Regions from separate parts of the Arthrobacter sp. USHLN218 genome, predicted to be linked through region 1. Evidence: riboswitches for the same ligand, from Rfam matches in the RefSeq annotation. Region 1 holds a riboswitch; the other holds the start of a gene.
What was found. A riboswitch is a leader RNA that binds a small molecule or an ion and turns the genes downstream of it on or off. The one in region 1 is predicted to bind S-adenosylmethionine.

Region 1 (8,569 bases):
CCGCCCGGGAACAGGGCCGCCATCGTCGACGCCGCCATCGAAGTCATCTCCCGCACCGGGCTGGCTGGCGCGCGCCTCAAGGATGTGGCAGCCGAAGCGAGGGTCTCCGTCGGGACGGTGCAGCACTACTTCGGTTCCAAGGAGAAGCTGGTCGACGAGGCGCTGTACAGCATCGCCGCCGACACGGTGAACGCGATCCTGCGCTCCTCGCAGGCGGCAAGCTCCAAGACGGCGTGGGAGGAGCTGTGCGGAATGCTGGCGACCTATCGGGAGTGGGGCGATTACCCGAAACGCGCACGGATGTGGCTGACCTTTGCCGCCTCCGGCCTGGACAACCCGGCCCACCGGCGCCTGATCCAGTCCGTGTCGCAGCAGTGGGTCGCGCCCTTTACCCAGGTCATCCGGCGAGGGACCCAGGACGGCGAATTCCATCCGGTCGCACCAATCGACGACATCGTCGATATCCTCCTGCGGCTGACCGACGGCTACACCATGAGCCAGGCCGCCGGGTTCCTCGAGGCCGCCGGCCCGGCCGGAACCGAGGTCACCCCCAGGTTCCGGACCGTCGCCGCTGCCCTGCTCGGTGTTCCCGAACCGGCTCAGAGGTAGTCAGGCGCTGCTCCCAACCCGAAGAAATCCTCCAAGGTGCGGGAGCCGCCGTCGTTCATGTCCCCCACCAGGGAGGTGCCGACGTAGCGCAGGTGCCACGGCTCGTACGTGTAGCCGGTGGTGGCCTCGGCGCCCTTCGGGTAGCGGATGATGAAGCCGTAGTCGTCGGCATGCTCGGCCGCCCACTTGCCGACCGGTGTGTTCGCGAAGCACGGGTCGAGGGCGCAGGTCCCGCCGGGATTGCCGATATCCATGGCCAGGCCGGTCTGGTGCTCGCTGTAGCCCGGGCGCGCGGCAAGGGTGTCGGCCGTTTCCTGGCCGTACTGCAGGACGTAGTTGTTGTAGAGGCTGGCCTGCTGGTTGTAGGACCGGTAGCCGCTCACCGGCACGATGGTAACGCCCGCCTTCTTGGCAGCGCTGGCGAACTTCTTGTAAGCATCGGCGGCTTCAGCGCGCAGCGATTCGCCCTGGATCCTCGCCAGGCGGGACGGGACGTAATTCTGCGGGTTCAGCTTCCGGTGCTTGTTCACTACTACCTGCAGGCTGGAAGGCGCATCGATCTCATAGCCCTTGACGGTCGCCGCGGTGGCGGCCGGGGCAACGAAGCCGAGGCAGACGAACATGGCCAGCAGGATGACGAGCGCTCTGTTGATGACACTCACGAGGACCCCCAAGACGTAAAGAATGCGTTCGGCCACCCTATGTGCGGCGCGGGGGCGCGTCGAGGGCAGGCCGCGTGCCGCGGGACGCCGCACACGATTTTCACGGTCCGTCCCGTCGGTTGGCTATTTCGGCGCCGGGCAGACGGAAGCGGCGGCGGGAACGATGTCCGCGCCGCCGCCTTCGCGTGCTGCTGCTACTTCTTGTCAGGTCCGGCGCCGATGGCCCAGACGCGCGGCGGGACCGTGCCGTTGACGGAGTAGTCGCCGATGATGCGCGCCTTGAAGACCCACGGGTTGTGGTTGGCCGCGGTGCGGGCGTTGCGCCAGTGGCGGTCGAAGTTCTTCTTGGTGCTGGTGCCCGAGGCGGACAGCGCGTCGAAGACATCCGAGGTGGCACGCGTGGCCAGGTCGGTCAGGACCACCTGGGCCTGGGCGCTCTCGAGTTCGGCGAGGTCGTTGAGGTGCTCTTCCTGCTCGAGGTCGTCGAGGAACGCGGCTTCGTACGCGCGCTGCAGGGCCTGGGCGGCCCGCTCGACGGTGGCGTCCGCGGCATAGGCCTTGGCGGACACCTCGCCGATGACCTGCAGGATCTGCGGATCCTCGCGGAAGGAGTCGGCGTTGCCGTGCGAGAAGATGCGGGTGCGGTTGCGGACCTCGGTGGCGATGTCGCGCTCGGCGGCCTTGATGCTGCCGGCGAGGACGGCGAGCAGCACGACCTGGTAGAACGCGGTCTGGTACTTGAACCGGGTGTCGAAGTCGATCACGTTGTCGGCCTCGACCACGGCGTCCTTGAAGGTGCTGGTGCCGGAGCCGGTGGTCTGCTGGCCGAAGCCGTCCCAGTCGTCGGAGTGCGTGACGCCTGGCTGGTGCGCGTTGACCACGGCGATGACCTTGACGTCGTTGTCCGTGCGCTGGGCGAAGGTGTCGATCCAGTCGGCGAAGATGCTGCCGGTCGAGTAGTACTTGGTGCCGTTGACGCGGAAGCCGCCGGTGGCCGAGTCCGGGTCCGGGCTGACCTTGGTGATGACGTCGCCGATCTTGACGGTGCCGACCTCGGTCCACGAGTTGCCGGCGATCTCGCCGTTCACGAAGCGCTCCAGCCAGACCGCGCGCTGCGGGCCGGAGGAGACCAGCCGGTCCTCGACGAAGGCGAAGTGGCCGCGCAGCGCCTGCGGGATGTTCGAGTCCGCGGCGGCGAGTTCGGTGAGCAGGCGGAACAGCTGCGGCAGGGTGGCGCCGGCACCGCCGTCGGCCACGGGAACCCGCACGGCGCCGAAGCCGGCCTTCGTCAGCTCCTTGATCTGGTCGAAGGGCAGCTGGTGGTCCTGCTCGCGGGCGCTGGCGCCCTCGGCGATGCGGGCGAAGATCGGGCGGAAGCGGTCGGCGAGGGTGTCGTAGTCGGTCTCGGCGGCGTGGGTGCTTTGCGTGGTTACGGAGGTCATGACGGGCCTTTCGTTGTTACGGAAATTCGGAAGTCGGGTGGGTCAGACGCCCGCGGGTGTCGGCTCTTGGGCGGGCTGGGGCAGTACGGCGGCGGCGGGTTCCGGTGCCTGTGCGGCGTGCGTGTGCTCCGGTTCCGGGAGTACGACGGCGGCGCGGCCGGTGCGCCGGGCCAGGAACCCAGCGGCGCCAAAGAGGAGGGCGATCACGACGGCGGCTGCCGCGGCACTCCCCCAGCCCGACGGCCAGGCGCCGTTCAGCCCCAAAAGGGCGGGCACCGTCGTCGTTAGCTGGCTGGTGAGCAGGGTGACCCAACCGGTATAGGACGTGAGGGCGGACCTGCCGAAAGCGAGGAGCAGGAAGAACAGCGTCCACAGCACGGCCCAACTGGTCCACAGCACCGCGGAGAACGGGTCGGCGGCTAGGTTGGAGACCGCGTACACCACGGCGAGCGCGGCGACGAGGCCGCAGAACCAGCCGACGCCGGCCGACCCGAGGTCGAACAGCGAGTTCAGGCCGACGTAGGTGTAGGTCAGGCCGAAGAGGACGACGCCGGCGGCGCCGAGCAGCTGGGCCGAGTCACCGGCTGCGGTCACGGCGATCAGGGCGGCCAGGATCAGCTGGAGGCCGCCGATGAGCAGGTTCAGGGTGCCGCTGTCGCGCGGCGGGATGCGTCCGAGCAGGGCCAGGCCGTTGATCAGCAGTGCCACGCCGGAGAGGATGAGGCAGATGAAGGACATGGGCATGTTCCGTCTGTGCGGGAGGGCTCGCGGAGGAGCCGGCTCGATGCTTGCCGGAACACGGTTGTGCCCGGCCGGATCTTCACCTGGGGCACCCCACCACGAAGAGGGTTGCCGTCCAACCAGCCAGGGCTTCGCGTTGGAACTCGTGATCTGTTGAAAAAGCTATGCCGCGGCGGCGGCCCGCGGCAACGGTTTGGGGCGAAGATGACGCAAGGTCACGCCCTGTTACCCGCAGCACCGGCAAAAGGTTGCAGGGGCTTGCCAGTCAGGCCCGCGGTCCGCTAGTGCAGCTGCGCCGGCCCGTCCTGCCCGGGCTTGGTTCAGTACCGCGGCCCCGCCGGCCGGCAGCGTGCCCTCAGGCGAGGCCCTTGTCCTTGAGCCAGGCGGCTGCGGCGTCCTTGGGGTTCTGCTTCGCGTCTCCGGAGACCTTCTCGTTGAGCTGCATGAGGTCCTCGGTGGTCAGTTCCTGCGAAACCTTGTTCAGGATTTTCTGGGCCTCGCTGCCGACGGCGTCGGTGCGGATCAAGGGAAGCACCTGCTGGGCTGCGAAGAGGTCCTTGGTGTCCTTCAGCGTGACCAGGTTGTTGGCCGCAATCGACGGGGAGGTCGTAAAGATGTTCGCGGCCTGGACCCGGTCGTCCAGCAACGCCTGGAGCGTCAGCGCCCCGCCGCCGTCGCTGAAGGGGACGAACTCCTTCGGGACACATCCGTAGACGGCCTTGAGTCCCGGCAGTCCCTGCGGACGCTCCTGGGCCTCGGGCGGCATTCCAAGGGCGATGCGGTCGCAGGCTTTGCCCAGGTCCTCGAGGGATTCCAGTCCGTACTTGTCCGCGGTCTGTTGCGTGACGACGAGCGAGTCCTTGTCCTCCGCGGCCGCCGGTTCCAGCACCGCGAGCCCCTCCGGCAGCTTTCCGGGCAGTTCCTTCATCACTTCTTCGGCGCTGCGCGCCGAGGTGCCCTCGTCCAGATAGCGCAGGAGATTGCCGCTGTAATCGGGCACCAAATCGATGGAGCCGTCCTGGACTGCCCGGACATAGACTTCGCGCGAACCAATCCTCGGTTTGGTGGCCGCGGGGACGCCCCCGGCATTCAAAGCCCCGGCGTATATCTCGGCAAGGGTCTCGCTCTCCGGGAAATTCGCCGATCCCACGAGCACGGGCCCCTGCGCCCCGGTCTCCCCGGCGCTGGTCTCTCCGTCCTCGAACGGGCTGGCGCTGCAGCCGGCCATTCCCAGGGCGAGCAGGAGCCCGGTGATGAGAACGGCTGGAAGTCTGAAGGTGTTCCGCATGGAGGTTTTCCTTAGAGGTAGGTCCAAGCTGTGCTCACAGGCTAGACGACTGAAAGCGAGGCAACCAGAATGCGCAGGTTTTTACGTAAGGGTTGGCAGATTCACCGGTGGGCCGATTCGCGGCCGGGGCTTCAGCACCGCGGAAGTGACATTGCCCCGGGGGCCTAGGCTTCCCGGGGCAACGCCGCTGCCCCTTCGCGGGAGGGGCACAAAGGAACGGGTCTGGGGGGTCGGCCCCGCTCCGCGGGCCGGGCCTTCCACAAGGGCGGGTGATCCGGCACACTCTGAGTCTGCCTGCCGCGGCGCCGTCGGGCCAGATTCCAGTTCTGGGGATGGGCGGAACCCCCAAATGAGTGGCAAGGGGTGTGCCTGTGTGCTTCTTTTCCGGTGGGCCGATGTTCCGGAAGGTGACGCGAACGCGTGTCCGGAGCGCCGCCGTCGTAATTTTCACTATCCTGAAGGCTGGTTTCCCGCTCCCCCACGGACACATCCCGTCCTCCGCGGGCGGCCGGCGACGACAAGGAAATGCTGACTAGATGATGGCAAGTGCAGGCGGTTCCGGCGACGATCACGGCAAGCCACGGAACCGCGTACCCGATGGCGTCCTGCGGTCGGTCGGATTCCTGTCCTTCTTCGATCGCTTCGGCACGCCGCCGATGCTCGTGGTGCTGGCTGACCGGACGGACCTGTCGCTCGGCCAGGCCGTCCAGCTGGTCGCGGCGTACGCACTGCTCTACGCCGTCGGGCAGCCGGTGTGGGGGCTGCTCAGCGACAGGTTCGGCCGCCTGGCGATCCTGCGCATGGCTCTGACGGGAGTCATGATCGGGTCGCTGGCCAGCACGCTGTCCGGCAGCTACCTGCCGCTGCTCCTGGCCCGGGCGTTCACGGGGCTGATGGCAGGCGCGCTCTATCCGACGCTGATGACGATCCTCGGCGACACACGGACCGGGATCGACCGGGCCCGCGGGCTGTCCGACCTGCAGATCTACTCATCCCTCGGGACGACCATCGCTGCCCTCGCCACCGGCACCCTGGCCGCGCTGGTGGACTGGCGGCTGGTGTTCGCGCTGCCGGCCGTGGGCTGCCTGGTCCTGCTGATCCTGCTGCGCGGCGTGGAAATCGACGGGCACTCCGGGCGCCGCGGCATCCGCCTGGGCCACGCGTTCTCGCCCTCCGCCCTGGGCATCTACGGACTGGCGGTCCTGGAGGGCGCCGTGCTGATGGGCATCCTGACGTATATCGTCCCGGCCCTGCAGAACGCCGGGGTCGGGGTCAGCCTGGCGGGCATGCTGGCCGCCGGATTCGGCGTCGGCGTCATCCTCGGGGCCCGCGTCATGCGCCGGCTGGTCCAGCGGTTCACCCGCACCCAGCTCATCGCCATCGGAGGAAGCGTGCTGGTCACGGCGTTCCTGGTTTCGTCGCTCTGGCACGTCCCCGCAGCATTAACAACGACGGCGGTACTCGTCGGCGTGTCCAACGCCGTCCTTCACTCCTCCATGCAGGGATGGGCCACCGACATTGCCCCGCAGGCCCGCGCCACGAGCGTCGCACTGTTTGCGGGCTCCCTGTTCCTCGGCAGCTCGCTGCAGAACTTCCTCACCGCCGGACTCGCCGACAACCGGCAGTACGGCACCATCTTCCTCATGGGCCTGGTCGCAAGCATCTTCCTGACGGTTATCGCTGCCCTGGGCCACGCCTCCTGGAAGCGCATTCACGCCAGCTGACTGACGGTCCGGGGCGATCCCCCGGCTCCGGACGCACCCCAACACGTGGCGGAACGAGCGCAATGCCGCAGGTCGTGAGCGCGGTCCGATTACCAGTTGGTGCCTTCGCGAAAGGGGAATCCGGGACGCGGTCCGACATTGACGCTACCCCCCTTCTCAGGGCGCAGGGGCGGAGGGTGACACAGTTCCGCCGTCCTGTGCGGATGTTAAGCACTTCCACCCGTCACATGGCCCGAATTTTTCCTCCTTTTGATCCCGCCCGGAGCAGTGTTGTAACGCTTAAACCGCAACAATCCCCAAAAGAATTGGAGCAAAAATGACGTTTCGGAACGCTAAGACCGGCCGCCTTGCAGCAGCAGTAGTTGTCGCAGGAGTGGTGACCACTGCAGGAGCAGGAGTCGCTTCGGCCGTCGACGAACCGAACGCTGCGGGAGCAGGAGCCCCCACGCCCATCAGCCAGGCGCAAGACCCCTTCGTGGCCATCTCAGCTGAGAACGTGTACGTATCGCCCAATCTGATCGTCACCGACGGCACCGCCCTCGAAACGCCGCCCGAAGAGCTGGCACCCATCGAAGAGGCCCCCGTCCCGGCACCCGACCTGCCGGTCGACGAGGCACCCGCCGAGGACGCACCCGAGGCACCGGTCCCCGCGCCGGAACTCCCGGTTGACGAGGCGCCGATTGAAGAAGCACCCGCCCCGGCACCTGAACTCCCGGCCGACGAAGCACCCGCCGAGGACGCACCCGAGGCACCGGCTGAAGACGCACCCGAGGCTCCGGCTGAAGACGCACCCGAGGCTCCGGCTGAAGACGCACCCGAGGCTCCGGTTGACGAGGCGCCGATTGAAGAAGCACCCGCCCCGGCACCTGAGCTCCCGGCTGAGGACGCCCCCGAGGCACCGTCTGAAGACGCCCCGGCTGACGAAGCCCCGGCTGACGACGCACCCGAGGCCCCGGCTGAAGACGCACCCGCCGACGAAGCCCCGGCAGCCGGTTGGAAGGCTCTCAAGGCCGAAGCCGATGCAGAGTGGAAGGCCGCCAAGGCGCAGGGCCAGGCCGACTGGAAGGACATCAAGGCCGAAGGCAAGGCCGAGTGGAAGGCCGCCAAGGCCGCTGAGAAGGCAGCCGCACCGGGCAGCTAATCTCCGTCCCGCCGTAAGGGCGGCCTCCCAGCCAGGGAGGCCGCCCTTTGCGCGCCCGGCAGTACAAATCATCTCCTCGGGACGCACACGCCTAGCACTGACGCCGCCGCGGGATGCGCTAATCGGCGAGGGCGATAACTTCCAGCCTGCTGCCGGGCCCCGCGATAACCAAGACGCGGTCGGCCAGAATATCCGCCAGCGCGCGCTCCAGCCGGACGGCTTCCGCTTCCTCCCGGTCCGGCCCCTCCCCGCTTGCCACCGGCACGTCCGGCGCGCCGGCACGGGTCCAGACCGTCACGCGGGCGCCGGTCACTTCCTCTGCCGCACGACGCCAGGGTTCAGGGTCTCCCGCAGCCACAAGGACGATGTGGCCGATGGGCCGGGACCGGGCGGGTGGGCGGGCGGGGACGGCCGGCCGCTCATGCCGCCATACGCTGAAGTGGTATCCGGCGACCAGCCCGGTGGCTGCCAGCAGGCCGAACGGAGCGCGGATCCGGTCGACCAGGCTGCCCGGCGTGGTGCCGTCGAGCAGGAGCTCAAACACCCGGTAGCCGATCACCAGCAGGGTCACCAGTGCCACCACCGCGCTGACGCCGAAGACCGTGATCAGGTAGACCCGCCGGCCCGCCGGTTCCGCCGCGCCAGCGGTTGCCCGCCCGGGTTTGCCGGGCTGCCAGCTGCGCCACCACAGCGGTCCGCCGACGGCGAGCGCGCTGATCCCGCCGAGCAGGAGGGTGCGCGGGTCCGTTCCCGCCAGGGTGTTGCCGGCAAGGGCCAGCACGGAATTAACGATGACGCCGATTCCCGTCGCTGCGGCGGCCAGGGCCACCCCGCACACCACGAGTCTCGCTCCCTCCCTGGTACCTTCCGTCCTGCCCGCCGCCACCGACGAGTGGTACAGCCAGACCACGGTGCCGACCGCTCCCGCCGCGAGCGCAAATCCCAGCGGCTCCAGCAGCTCA
Region 2 (8,569 bases), on a different contig from region 1:
ACCCCGAACTCCTTGGCAAGTTCGGGTTCCACGACCACGGAGCCCGGTTCCAGCACGCCCTGCAGGATCCGTTCCCGCAGCAGCTCTTCCAGGCGATCGGCCAGCGATCCCATCGATCCCCTTTCGCGCGGCGGCCACTCCTCACACAAATATACTTCAGAAATACTTGTGTGATATCACTAACCTTGTGGAACGACCTTCAATGGAGCAGCAGCTCGAGACAGCCGCGCCGGCCGCCGCCCCCGGGCGGCTCCCGCAAGGAGCGCGCAGGGCACTGACCGCCGCCGTCGTCGGCACCATCATCGAGTGGTACGACTACGCGCTATACGGCGCCGCGGCCGGCCTGGTGATCGGCCCGCTGTTCTTCTCCAATGCGGTTCCGGAGGCGGCCGCGTTCGCCACCTTCGCCGTCGGCTTCATCGCGCGGCCCCTCGGCGGTGTCGTCATCGGACACATCGGCGACCGGCACGGCCGCAAGCCCGCCATGGTCCTCACCATCCTGCTGATGGGCACCGCCACCGTCGGCATCGGGCTGCTGCCCACCGCCGCGGCCATCGGGGCGGCCGCACCGCTGCTCTTGGTGCTGTTCCGCCTGCTCCAGGGCCTCGGCGCGGGCGCCGAGCTGGCGGGCGCCATGACCCTGGTGGCCGAGTTCGCGCCGCCGAAGCAGCGCGGCAAGTACACGTCCTTCGTCCTTGCCACGCCTCCGGCCGGCATCGCCCTCGCCACGCTGGCCTTCTTCCTGGCCTCGATGGCCGGGGACCAGGCCCTCCTCGACTGGGCCTGGCGCGTGCCGTTCCTCGTGTCCGCCGTCCTCTTCTTCGTCGCCCTGTACATCCGCTCCAGTCTCGAGGAGACCCCGGAGTACCTGCAGGCCCGCGCCAACCGGGATCAGCAGGAGAAGAAGGTGCCCCTCGGCGAGCTGTGGCGCCACAACCGCCGCCAGGTGTTCCTCGGCTTTCTGTCCATCACCGGGCACAACGCGGTCAACTACGTTATGGCCGTCTTTGCCATCACCTTCATGACCTCGGAAGCGGTCGGCATGGCGCGGCCCACGGCGCTGCTGGTCGTGACCATCGCCTCGCTCTTCTGCATCATCGGCTCCCCGATCGCCGGCTGGGCCGCCGACCGGTACGGCGCCGGACGGGTGCTCGCATTCGGCGGGATCGTCGGGGCCCTGTTCGCCTGGCCGCTCTTCCAGATGATGGCCACCGGCAACCCGCTGATCGCCGGGCTGGGGCTGGCCATCGGCTACGTGTTCAGCGTCAGCGCCAGCTCCGGGGCGCAGGGCGCGTTCCTGACCAACCTCTTCCCACCCAAGCAGCGGTTCTCCGGCGTGGCGCTGGCCCGCGAGACCAACGGCGCCATCATCGCCGGCCTCTCGCCGCTGATCGCCGCGGCGCTGATCCAGGCCGCGGACGGCGGCACCTGGCTGGCCGCGGCGTACGTTGCGGCCTGCTGCGTGTGCAGCATCGCCGCCGTCGTCCTGGCCCGCGGCACCGGCAACAACGCCGCTGCCGCCCGCTGACCCGACCCGAACAGAAAGCAGTTGGATCCATGAAACACCGGCTTCCGCAGTGGAGTGAGCTACGCCCGCTCATGCAGTTCGAACGGCCGGCCCTCGGTCGCGGGCCCCGGCTGGCGAAGGCCGCTGACCTGTGGGACCTGCGCCGCATCGCCCAGCGGCGCACGCCGCGGCCCGCCTTCGACTACGTCGACGGCGCCGCCCAGGACGAACTGACCTACCGGCGTTCCCGCGCCGCCTTCGACTCCATCGAGCTGCTGCCGCGCATCCTGCACGGCACCGCGGATGTCGACCTGTCGGCCACGATTGCCGGCGGCACCTCCGCACTGCCGTTCGGCATCGCGCCCACCGGCTTCACCCGCTTTATGCATGCCGAGGGCGAGGATGCCGGCGCCAGGGCAGCCGCCCGGTACGGCGTGCCGTTCTCGCTCTCCACCATGGGCACCCGTTCGATCGAGGAGGTGGCCGCCGCGGCGCCGGAGGGCCGCCGCTGGTTCCAGCTGTACCTCTGGAAGGACCGGACCAAGAGCCAGGACCTGCTGCAGCGCGCCCAGGCCAGCGGCTTCGACACCCTGCTGGTCACCGTGGACACCCCCGTTGCCGGCCGCCGGCACCGCGATACCCGCAACGGCATGGTCATCCCGCCGAAGCTAACGCTCAAGACCGTGCTGGACGCCTCCTACCGGCCGGAGTGGTGGTTAAACTTCCTGACCACGGATTCGCTGAAGTTCGCGTCGCTGTCCGACACCAGCGCCGACCTGCCGACGCTGATCAACTCGATGTTCGACCCCACGCTCTCCTTCGTGGACCTGGAGTGGATCCGCTCCATCTGGCCCGGCCAGCTGCTGGTCAAGGGCGTCCTGACCCGCGAGGACGCCCGGAAATCGCTGGCGGCCGGCGCCGACGGACTGATCGTCTCGAACCACGGCGGCCGCCAGCTGGACCGGGCCCCGGTGTCCTTCGAGGCCCTGCCCGAGGTCCGCGAGGAAGCCGGCGACGGCGTCGACATCATCCTCGACAGCGGCATCATGAGCGGCGCCGATGTGGTGGCCGCGCTGTGCGCCGGGGCCGACTTCGTGCTGGTCGGCCGCGCCTACCTCTACGGGCTGATGGCCGGCGGCCAGGAGGGCGTCGAGCGCGTGCTCGGACTCCTCGCCGATGAGGTCCGCACCACCATGCAGCTCATGGGCGCCGCCAGCATCAAGGACCTGCAGCCCGAAATGCTGCGCCTGCGCCCGGCGGCCACGGAGACCGGCGGGCTCTAAGCGCGCAGCCGGGAGCGTTGACGGCAGCCGGCGCCGCACGCGCGCACCCGGGAAAGCCCGACGGCGGTGCACCACCTTCGCGAAGGTAGTGCACCGCCGTCGTTGTTCCCCTATAGTCCGGCCCGAAAAGCGTCCGCTAGACCGAGGCCACGGAGCTGCCGATGCGGTAGCGGCTGCCCCGGTGCTGCTCCGGCAGGCGGTCGCCCTGGCCGAAGAGCTTGTTGCGCAGGGTGCCCGGCGCGTACTCCGTGGGGTAGGCGTCGAGCTTCTGCAGCTCGGGGACCACGAATTCGACGATGTCCTCGAAGGTTCCCGGCGTGATGGCGTAGGCGAGGTTGAAGCCGTCAACGTCCGTCTCGTCGACCCAGGAGACCAGATCCTGGGCGACCTGCGCGCCGGATCCGACCGTGATCGGGCCGAAGCCGCCCACGCCGACCCATTCCGCCAGCTGGCGGATGGTCCACGGCTCGCCGCTGTCGCCGGAGGCCTTCTGGAAGGTCTCGACCGAGGACTGGATGGCGTTGGACTTCACGTTCGCGCCGATCACGTCGTCCGGCGAATAGGTGGACAGGTCAACGCCCATCCAGCCGGAGATCAGGGCCAGCGCGCCGTTGATGTCCGCGTAGGACTTGTACTCCTCGAACTTGGCCTGCGCCGTCTCGTTGTCCGGGCCGGTGACGATGGTCTGCATGGCGTAGATGCGGACGTCGTAGCGGCCGCGGCCGGCGGCCTCGGCGGCGTCGCGGATCTTCTTGACCGACGCGGCGAGCATTTCCTTGGTCGGGCAGGTCACGAAGACGGCCTCGGCGTTCTCCGCGGCGAACTGGGTGCCGCGCTTGGAGGCGCCAGCCTGGAAGATCACGGGGGTGCGCTGCGGGCTCGGCTCGGTGATGGCGATGCCGGGCACCTTGAAGTACTTGCCCTCGTGGCCGATCTCGTGGACCTTGGACGGGTCGGTGAAGATGCTGTTCACCTTGTCCTTGACGACGGCGTCGTCCTCCCAGGAGCCTTCGAGCAGCTTGTAAATGACCTCGAGGTACTCGTCCGCGTGGTTGTACCGCTCGTCGTGCTCCATCTGGTCTTCCTGGCCCATGTTCCGCGCGGCGGAGGGCAGGTAGCCGGTGACGACGTTCCAGCCGACGCGGCCGTTGGTCAGGTGGTCCAGCGTGGCCAGGCGGCGGGAGAACGGGTAGGGATGCTCGTAGGCCGTGCCCGCGGTGACGCCGAAGCCCAGGTTCTCCGTGACCGCGGCCATCGCCGAGACCAGCAGGAACGGGTCGTTGACCGGGACCTGGGTGCCGGCGCGCAGGGTGGTCTCGTTGGAACCGCCGAACACGTCGTAGGTGCCCAGGACGTCGGCGATGAAGAGGCCGTCGAAGAGGCCCTTCTCCAGCACCTTGGCCAGGTGGGTCCAGTAGCCGATGGTGTTGTAGTCGGCGGACTTATCCTCCGGGTGCCGCCAGAGGCCGGGCGACTGGTGGCCGACGCAGTTCATGTCGAAGGCGTTGAAGCGGATGTGGCGCTGCGGGCTGTGCAATGTCATTTCAGGCTCCTTCCCGACCGTGAAGTGCGCGCGAAGGCCGCGAGGCGTTGCTGCCGGAGCGGCCAACGGAAAGATTCTGCATCTCCATCGGTCCTGGCGGTAGCACCTTCCTCTCGCGAGGTGGTTGCTGCGGCGTCAACGAGCCAGGTCTCTCAGCCGCTCTGGATGGTTACTTCTTCCCATTGAACCGGCACGGGCTGCGAACGCGAAACGCTTCCGTCACACCCGGTAACCCGCGCCGGTCCGCACGAGGACCGTGCTACCCCGGCTGGCCGCCGTCGTGCACGGGCAGCCTTTCCGTAGCCGCGGCGGAATGCTCCGAAAACGCGCCGCGGAAACGTGCCGCCGGATGGGTCGGTTCCACCCGGGCCCCGCGTCCGAAGACCTTCTCGCGCAGCGTACCCGGCTGGTACTCGGTCTGCGCCAGGCCGCGCTTGCGCAGCTCGGGCAGCACCCCTTCGATGAAGTCCGTATAGGAGCCAGGCAGGATCTGGTTCATCACGTTCACGCCGTCGATGCCGGCGTCCTGCCAGCGTTCCAGCTCGTCAACGATCTGCTCGGGAGTGCCGGCGATCTGCTGGGCCTTGGCGCGGTAGAGGGCAAGGTCGCCGACGGTCGGTTTGCCGCCGGGCACCGAGGCGATCGCCGCCTCGAGCACGCCCCGTGCTCCTTCAGTGGACAGCTCGCCCAGCGGAGTATCGAGCGGCAGGCCGCCTAAGTCGACGCCGATGCCGCCGCCGATGTGGGCGATGATCGCGTGCAGGTCCAGGTACTCGTCGTACTCTGCCTCCTTGCGCTTCACCTCCGCCTCAGTGCTGCCGACGACGAACGAGAGTCCCGCGAAGATTTTCACGTCGCCAGGGGCCCGGCCTGCTTCGGCTTCGAGGGAGCGGATGGAGGCCGCCTGCTTGCGAACGTAGTCCGTGTGCGGGGCGAACAGGAAGGTCGCCTCGGCGTGGGCCGCCGCAAAGCTGCGGCCCCGGGTAGAGCTGCCGGCCTGGAACAGGAACGGTGTGCGCTGCGGGCTGGGCGTTGCCAAGTGCGGTCCCTCGATGGAATAGCGGGCGCCGCGGTGGTGGATCTTGTTGACCTTGGCCGGATCGGCGAAGATGCCGCGCTCCTTGTCGGCCAGCACGGCCCCGTCCTCCCACGAGCCTTCCCAGAGCTTGTACGCGGCCTCGACGTATTCATCTGCCCAGTCGTAGCGGTCGTCGTGGGCGGTGAGTCCATCGGCACCGAAGTTCCGGTGCGAATTCTCAAGCACGCTCGTGACGATGTTCCACGCAACCCGGCCGCCGGAGATGTGGTCCAGGGTGGACATCTGGCGGGCCAGCTGAAATGGATCGGACTGGATCACGGAGCTTGTCATGGCCAGCCCGATGTCCTTGGTGGTCGCGGCCAGCGCCGAGCAGAGCACCAACGGGTCGTGGGTCGGAACCTGCATGCCCCGGCGGACATGCGAGGCCCAACCACCTTCGTGGTCGCCGTAGAGGCCGACGACGTCGGCGAAGAACATGGCGTCGAACTTGGCGTCCTCCAGCTGGCGGGCCAGGTCCGTCCACAGCGACAGCTCGTTGAAGCGGTGCTGCTGCGCCTGGGGGTGGCGCCACTGCCCGCCGAGGATGTGGCTGGGCGTGTTCATCAGGAAGCCGCTGAGCAGCAGGCGGGGCCGTGCGGCCGCCATCAGGAAGCACCCCCTGCCAGCTGTCCAGTGGCCACCGGCGCTTCGCCGATGCTGTGCAGGCCCGTTGGAATGGTGCCGTTCACGTGGTAGTCGCCCACGGACCGGGCCTTGAACGCCACGGGGTTGTGCGTGGCCACGGTGCGAGCGTTGCGCCAGTGCCGGTCCAGCCCCTTGCCGCGGCTCGTTGACGAGGCACCGGTGACGTCGAAGAGCTCTTCGGTGGCAGCGAGGACGAGCCCAGGTACGGTGACATGGGCCTTTTGCACTGCCAGCTCGGCGCGGAGGTAGGCGGCCTCTCCGTCGAGCCCGAGCTGCGCATCAACGGCTGCATCCAGGTCTCGAGCCGCCGCCGTGACAACGGCCTCTGCGGCATAGACCTTCGCGGCGAGCAGGCCAACGTGTTCCTGGATCAGGGCGTCGTCGCGGAACAACTGGCCCTGGCCGGTGTTGAACGTACGGGTGCGCTGGCGGACCAATTCGGAAGCATCCCGCAGGGCCGCGCGGCCGATCCCGGCAAGCACCGCCAGCAGGCACATCTGGAAGAAGGCCGGCTCCAGCGTGCTGGAAACCTTGCGCTGGATGATGTCTTCCGCCTCCACTTCCACGTCGTCGAACACTGCCGTGCCGGTGCCCGTCAGCGGCTGGCCGAAGCCGTCCCAGTCATCGACGATCTGCACACGCTTGTTGTCGGCGCGGACCAAGGCGTACTGGCGCCCCTCGACGCATTCGGTACTGGCCATGACCACTACCCAATCGGCGAAAATCGAACCGGTGGTGTAGTACTTCTCCCCCTTGAGCAGCCAACGGCCGTCCTCGTTGCGGAGCTTGGTCGCGGTAGTGCCGAGCGCGTTTCCGCCGCGCTCGGTTGCCGCGTTGCCGAAGATTTCTCCCGCGGCCACCCGCGGGAACCAGCGCGCCTGGAAAGCATGCGGCTGAAGAGCGATGGTCTCGACGAAGGAGAAGTGCGAGCGCAGCAGGTGGCTGATGTTGGAGTCGGCTTCGGCCAGCTCGATGAGCAGGCGGAACAGGTGCTCGTGGCTGACCGGGTCGCCGCCAAACTCCGCCGGCAGGCGCAGCGTCGTGAAGCCGGCCTCCTTCAGCCAGCCGATCTGCTGATGAGGCAGAATGCGCTGCTGTTCGCGCTCGAGGGTCCCCCCGGCAATGCGCTCAAAGACGGGCCGGAAGCGCGCGGCGAGGGCTGCATAGCGGGCCTCGCCGGTGGCGGTGCTCGGTTCGGTGGCGGTGATGCTCATCTGTGTCCTTACTTGTTGGATGCGGCGAGGGCACGCAGTCGGTGGCCGGGGTTCGATTCCAGCAGCAGGCGGGTGTACTCATGCTGGGGGTTGCCGAAAATGCTGGCCGTCGGCCCGGTTTCGACGAGCTTCCCGCGGCGCATGACGCCGACCTCGTGCGAAATCCGTTCGACCACGTGCAGGTCGTGCGAGATAAAGAGGTAGGTCAGGCCGAGATCACGCTGGAGTTCCTCCAGCAGGGCAAGGATCTGTGCCTGGGTCAGCACGTCCAAGGCGGACAAGGCCTCGTCGAGCACCAGCGTCCTGGCTCCGGCGGCCAGGGCCCGGGCGATCGCAACGCGCTGGCGCTGCCCGCCGGAAAGCTCCATTGGCCGGGCCGAGGCCGCCCGCGAGGGGAGATTGACCTGTTCGAGCAGTTCCAGGACGCGCTCCCGCTGGCCGGCCCGGCCGCCGAGGCCGAAGTTCACAATTGGCTCGGCAATGATGTCGCGAATCTGCAGCCTCGGGTCCAGGGCGGAGTCAGGGTTCTGGTAAACCAGCTGCAGGGTCCGCCACAGCTCGCGCTTGCCCCGTCCGTCCAGCCCGGTCACGTCGCGACCCTCCACGAGGACTGTGCCCTCAGTCGGATCGAGCAGACGCATGAGCATGCGGGCAGTGGTCGATTTGCCTGAGCCGGACTCGCCGACCAGCGAGAAGGTGGTGCCCTGCCGCACGCCGAAGGAGACTGCGTCCACGGCCCGGTTCGCAGCACCGCGTTCAAAGACTTTCACCAGACCCCGAGCCTCGAGGGCGAAGGTGCCGGGCGCCGAAGCTGCCGCAGCAGCGGCCGGTGCAGCGGCCCGCGCCGGGGCGGCTTCCTCGAGCAGCCGGACCGTGTACTCATCCTCGGGCCGGGCCAGGACCTGTTCCACGCCGCGGTCTTCGCGGACGCTCCCGCCGCGCATCACCACGATCCGGTCCGCATGGTCGGTCGCCACGGCCAGGTCATGGGTGACAAAGATGACGGCGGTGCCGAACTCCTTGGCCAGCCGGTCGAAGACTTCAAGTACTGTGCGCTGGACCGTAACATCCAGAGCCGAGGTGGGCTCATCGGCGATGAGCACCTGCGGCTGCAGGCTGAAGGCGATGGCGATGAGCACGCGCTGCTTGAGCCCGCCGGAAAGCTCATGCGGGTACTGGCGCAGCCGTTCCTCCGGCCGGTCGATGCCCACCAAGGTAAGGAGCCGCACCACTTCGGCCCGCAATTCGCGCCTGCTCCGCCGTCGTCCGTCCCGGTGCAGCCGGAACACCTCGGCCACC

Region 2: linked by a shared signal. The riboswitch ahead of WFH44_RS19480 (LLM class flavin-dependent oxidoreductase) and the one ahead of WFH44_RS13405 (AmiS/UreI family transporter) in region 1 are both predicted to bind S-adenosylmethionine.

What each region holds. Positions count from the first base shown of each region.
Region 1 is NZ_JBBCYT010000005.1:216,966-225,534, reverse strand. It holds gene WFH44_RS13420 (TetR/AcrR family transcriptional regulator) at 1-609, shown strand, start outside; gene WFH44_RS13415 (M15 family metallopeptidase) at 600-1,271, opposite strand; gene WFH44_RS13410 (acyl-CoA dehydrogenase family protein) at 1,466-2,713, opposite strand; gene WFH44_RS13405 (AmiS/UreI family transporter) at 2,756-3,451, opposite strand; SAM riboswitch class IV at 3,493-3,605, opposite strand; gene WFH44_RS13400 (ABC transporter substrate-binding protein) at 3,810-4,742, opposite strand; gene WFH44_RS13395 (MFS transporter) at 5,279-6,466, shown strand; gene WFH44_RS13390 (hypothetical protein) at 6,843-7,607, shown strand; gene WFH44_RS13385 (DUF5671 domain-containing protein) at 7,726-8,569, opposite strand, start outside.
Region 2 is NZ_JBBCYT010000010.1:118,912-127,480, reverse strand. It holds gene WFH44_RS19495 (GntR family transcriptional regulator) at 1-113, opposite strand, end outside; gene WFH44_RS19490 (MFS transporter) at 188-1,528, shown strand; gene WFH44_RS19485 (alpha-hydroxy acid oxidase) at 1,558-2,790, shown strand; gene WFH44_RS19480 (LLM class flavin-dependent oxidoreductase) at 2,927-4,333, opposite strand; SAM riboswitch class I at 4,415-4,505, opposite strand; gene WFH44_RS19475 (LLM class flavin-dependent oxidoreductase) at 4,593-6,017, opposite strand; gene WFH44_RS19470 (acyl-CoA dehydrogenase family protein) at 6,017-7,270, opposite strand; gene WFH44_RS19465 (ABC transporter ATP-binding protein) at 7,279-8,569, opposite strand, start outside.